2 regions of the Paenibacillus sp. 2TAB23 genome follow, and region 1 is predicted to be linked to the other one. Evidence: riboswitches for the same ligand, from Rfam matches in the RefSeq annotation. Region 1 holds a riboswitch; the other holds the start of a gene.

Region 1 (2,202 bases):
ATTTCGAACACGTAATCACCGCAAACCATGCTCAGCATGTCTAGCTTCACTGTTATATTAGCATCATGAACCGGAAAGCCCTGTATATCTTTTATATCAACCGTGAATTGATTTTCGTGCAAAACCTTGGCGGGGTATTCCGCAATGGTCCAGCTTATCGTACCGCTATTGAAGGCATGCTCCGTCGTTTGCGGAGGTACAGCTTCATCTTGCTGAAACCACCAAATAGCAAAACCGATTAGTAGCACGAGTAAGAAGAAAATGAGAAAAAATTTCAAATATGAGGTGCGGAATTTATCATTCGGCTGCATCTAATCTTTATCCTCCTTCAGTCGTTTTTTTGAGAGGATGCTCATTTAAGTTACCTATGCGGGAAGAGTGGGAAGCAGAACTCGGCTTGCAAGAATGAATTGCTGCTGTTTAATGGACAAATACGCGATGTCGGTGTATATTAACAACTGATTAATCAATCGTAAACGGACAGGTGCGGATAGGAGATTCTTGCAAGGTATCAACATCTTGCAGTGCTCTTTGAAGCTTAAAAGGGAAGACCGGTGCAATTCCGGCACGGACCCGCCACTGTAAGGTTGGATAGCGACGCTTTAGGCTTCGTTACGACCGAGTCAGAAAATCTGCCAGTCCTTACATGCGCTTAAACCTACGTGGAAATAGGGAGGGTGCTCGGAAAGCTTGTCGCTTTGCAAGTAATGGAAGAGCGTATGGGAGCATTTCTGGCACAATTGCCGGTGATGCTTTTTTGTTTTGACAAACTAAAAAAGAGGTGCAGAGAAACATGGTAAGAAATAACCGTAAATTAATGAAGGCTCTGTTTGGATTGCTCCTTGCGGCAATGCTTGTTGCCACAAGTGCATGTGGAGTAAACAAAGAACCTGAAAACCAGCAACGTCCAGAAACGAACCTTACGAATTCGGATGCCAATAAGTCAGAAGAAACCTCAGACGCAACGGTATATCCCTACACGATTAAAGACGATACCGGGACTGAGATTACTTTTGAGCAGCAGCCAACTAAGGTTGTGACGCTTGTGCCTAGTGAAACAGAAACGATCTACGCGATCGGTGCTGGGGAGCAGGTAGCAGGTGTCGATCAATGGAGCGATTACCCCGAGGATGCAGCGGCAAAGCCAAAGGTTGGGGATATGACGACCAATATTGAGGCCGTAGTGGCATTGAATCCGGATCTAGTTTTGGCTTCGTCCACATTGAACACAGATGCAATCGCAAAGCTGAGAGAGCTTAAAATACCCGTGTACGCATCAGATCCGCTTACCTATGATGCCGTTATTGCCAAATTAGAAATTTTAGGTCATATTATGAATAAACCTGCCGAAGCGGCTGAAATTGCAGATCATATGCGGCAGGTAAGACAGCAAGTAACGGATGCGGTGAAAAACGCTGAGAGAAAAAAAGTGTATATGGAGTTTTCGCCAGGCTGGACGGTCGGCTCCGGCACTTTTCTTGATGAGCTTTTAAACCTGGCTGGCGGGATTAATATTTCTGCTGCTTCGCAAGGCTGGTTCGAGGTCAGTGCAGAGGAAGTTGTAGCTCAGGATCCAGAATTGATTATATACCCTGATTTGAAGGAGGATCCGAATCCGATCGTCGTTGGCATCCAAAGCCGCCCAGGCTGGGAAGTCATTGCCGCAGTGAAGAACAAACAGCTGCATGCAGTGACAGAGAATCCGCTCGTGCGCGTTGGACCGCGTTTAGCGGACGGCTTGCTGGAGCTTGCTAAAGTAATCCACCCGGATCTCGTGAAATAAAGCAATGACCTATAAACTGGTTTGGTACGGAGGAGCAGCCATGCTCCTTCTTGCTGTTTCTATCGTGGTGAGTTTAACGATTGGCTCATCGGGCATTTCGGTGCGAGACGTATGGGGCATATTGCTTCATAAGCTGCCCTGGTTTTCGAATGAAGCAGTCTCTTATTCGGCGGGCGAGATCGCGATCGTTACGCAAGTAAGATTGTCCCGCGTGCTGCTCGCTGTTCTGGTAGGCGCATGTCTGGCGCTGGCGGGAACAGGTTTTCAAGGCGTGCTCCGTAATCCTCTTGCTGATCCCTATACGCTCGGTGTTGCATCAGGGAGCTCAGTAGGCGCAGCTTTTATTATTTTGTTTGGATTACAGGCAGCGATGGGGATGTGGACCATTCCGATTGTTGCATTCGCAACGGGGATGGCTA
Region 2 (2,202 bases), on a different contig from region 1:
GGCTTTGCAAAGTCATCGCGGTAAGATCGACGTCTGCTCTCGTTGTGCCGAAGCCCCAGCCTCCAGCATCCATCGCATCTTTCTTAACCTCTTGATTCAAAATATATTGAACAAGCTTTTCCCTTGTGGTCTGCACCGCAGCGCCTTCCGCCAATGGAACCTCGTACTGATGGGTATCCAAGGCAATGAGAGCAAATACAGGACCGTTAATCCCTTGTTTGATGACATAATCAAAATCAGCGAGCGCTTGTGAAATATCGTAGCCCGCCACGCTATGTATGTCTCTTCCAATAGAGGCGAGCCCCATTATCAATCGAGAGTGCTCCGTACTTTTGCTATTATCGAGCTTGCCGCCGTATTTCAGCAAGAGTGCTCTTACTTGCTCAGTCACATTATAGTAGTAAGAATCATAGTATTTATCCGGTACGGGGTAATTGGCGCGTGCCAAGGATATGACAGACCATTCGCCCGCACCCGTTCCAAACTTCGGACTTTTGACCGTCTTCACTAAATAAGCAAGACTTTTCTCAAGCTGCTCTGCGGCTGCTGTGCTCTGCGCGAATGCGTAATGAACCGTATAGCTTTCCTCTGCACGGTTACCAGCCGTATCGATTGCCGTTAACGTAATGACATTGTCGCCTGGCTGCAGGGAAACCGTGTACGTCTCATCCTTGGCTGTGATCAGATCACCGTTTAGATTAACTGCCAGTTGTACAGCCGGATCTGCTGTGTCTACAGCTGATGCCATAAAGCTAAGCTTGCGGTAAATCGCTTGCTGCTGATCGACTAAGCCAGTAGAGCTAATAATCGGCTTTTCTATGTCCGCAGCAATGTTCAGGCTCGACAGAGCAGCGTCTTCATCTTCCTGGCTATTCTCCGTATGTTCCAACACATCGTAGGCATGCTCGTGCGCATCCTCCGCTGCATAGGAAACCTGGCTATTGGCTGAAAGCATTGTCATAAACACACTTACAAGTAACAACCATGCAATAAATCGATTCGTATTCATGATGAACTCCCCTTCCTATTCGTCCAAACGATTTATGAAATAAAGCTATACAAAAAAACCTCTCACCGTTAATGGTTAAGAGGTTTAATAGATTATACAGCTAACTATTGCATGCACTAATAAACACCTCCCTATCCATCGTAGAGTTAACGGTGTAATGAAAACAGGCAGGTATTCTGGCTCGGGATCAACATCCTTGCAGCCTTGCCGGTTTCCCAGCGGCGTCCTTGCAAAGACTCCTCCATTACAGTGGCGGGACCGCGCAGGAATTAAACCTGCTTCCCTTTTAACCAATCCATGGTTTTCTTGCTTAGCTCCATCATTGGCACCTGTTTCTTCTATGAAATTTTCTTGCTCATCATACCGAATATTTACTCGTTTGTCATGTTAAAGTTTGTGGACGCGCCTTCGGTAACACAAAAAATGAGGGTGCCCGCGGGCACCCTCTGATGAAACGGAACGATATGCAGCTAAACGTTCAAATCTTACAATTAAGCCGCTTCCGAAGCCCGATCCTGCTTCTCTTTGCCGCCTGATACGAACCAGCCGATAACAGCAATCAGCAGAAGCACAACATAGAACGTCACTTTCCAACCTGTCGATTCCGCAAAATCATGCGGGATTACGTGCAGTGATGGATGTGCCAGCGTATGTACCGCCAGCTTGACGCCGACCCAGCCGACGATGAAGAACGCTGCGACTTCCAATGCAGGTCTGCTCTCCAGCAGCTTCACGAACATATTCGCTGCAAAACGCATAATGACCAGACCGATAAAACCACCAAGGAAAATTACGATAAAGTGACCGCCATCCATGCCTCCGATTTTCGGCAATGTTGTTGCCGGCAAAGCGACGGCAAGCGCTACGGCTGCCAAGATAGAATCGATTGCAAAAGCGATATCCGCGATTTCAACCTTCAAGACCGTAAACCAGAAGCCGCTTTTCTTCGGTTCCTTACCCGAGCTCTTGGCTACGGAATCGTCGGCTTTTTTCACGATGAGCTTACGGAATATGTGGTTGAGCGATATGAACAGAAGATAGAGCGCTCCGATCGCCTGCACCTGCCAGACATCCACCAGAAACGAAATCGCAAACAACGAACCAAAACGGAAAACAAACGCGCCTGCCAATCCGTAGAACAACGCCTTCTTACGTTCAACTGGCGGCAAATGTTTAACCATTATCGCCAGCAC

What was found. Region 1 has a riboswitch for cobalamin ahead of AB4Z29_RS04270 (ABC transporter substrate-binding protein). Riboswitches for the same ligand answer to the same signal wherever they lie in the genome.
Region 2: it holds a riboswitch for cobalamin, as region 1 does, so the genes downstream of both, AB4Z29_RS30770 (S-layer homology domain-containing protein) here and AB4Z29_RS04270 (ABC transporter substrate-binding protein) in region 1, are expected to answer to the same signal.

Annotation. Positions count from the first base shown of each region.
Region 1 is NZ_JBFRGD010000002.1:328,875-331,076, forward strand. It holds gene AB4Z29_RS04265 (FixH family protein) at 1-311, opposite strand, end outside; cobalamin riboswitch at 513-654, shown strand; gene AB4Z29_RS04270 (ABC transporter substrate-binding protein) at 794-1,783, shown strand; gene AB4Z29_RS04275 (FecCD family ABC transporter permease) at 1,824-2,202, shown strand, end outside.
Region 2 is NZ_JBFRGD010000037.1:35,450-37,651, forward strand. It holds gene AB4Z29_RS30770 (S-layer homology domain-containing protein) at 1-1,009, opposite strand, end outside; cobalamin riboswitch at 1,159-1,357, opposite strand; gene AB4Z29_RS30775 (TerC family protein) at 1,501-2,202, opposite strand, start outside.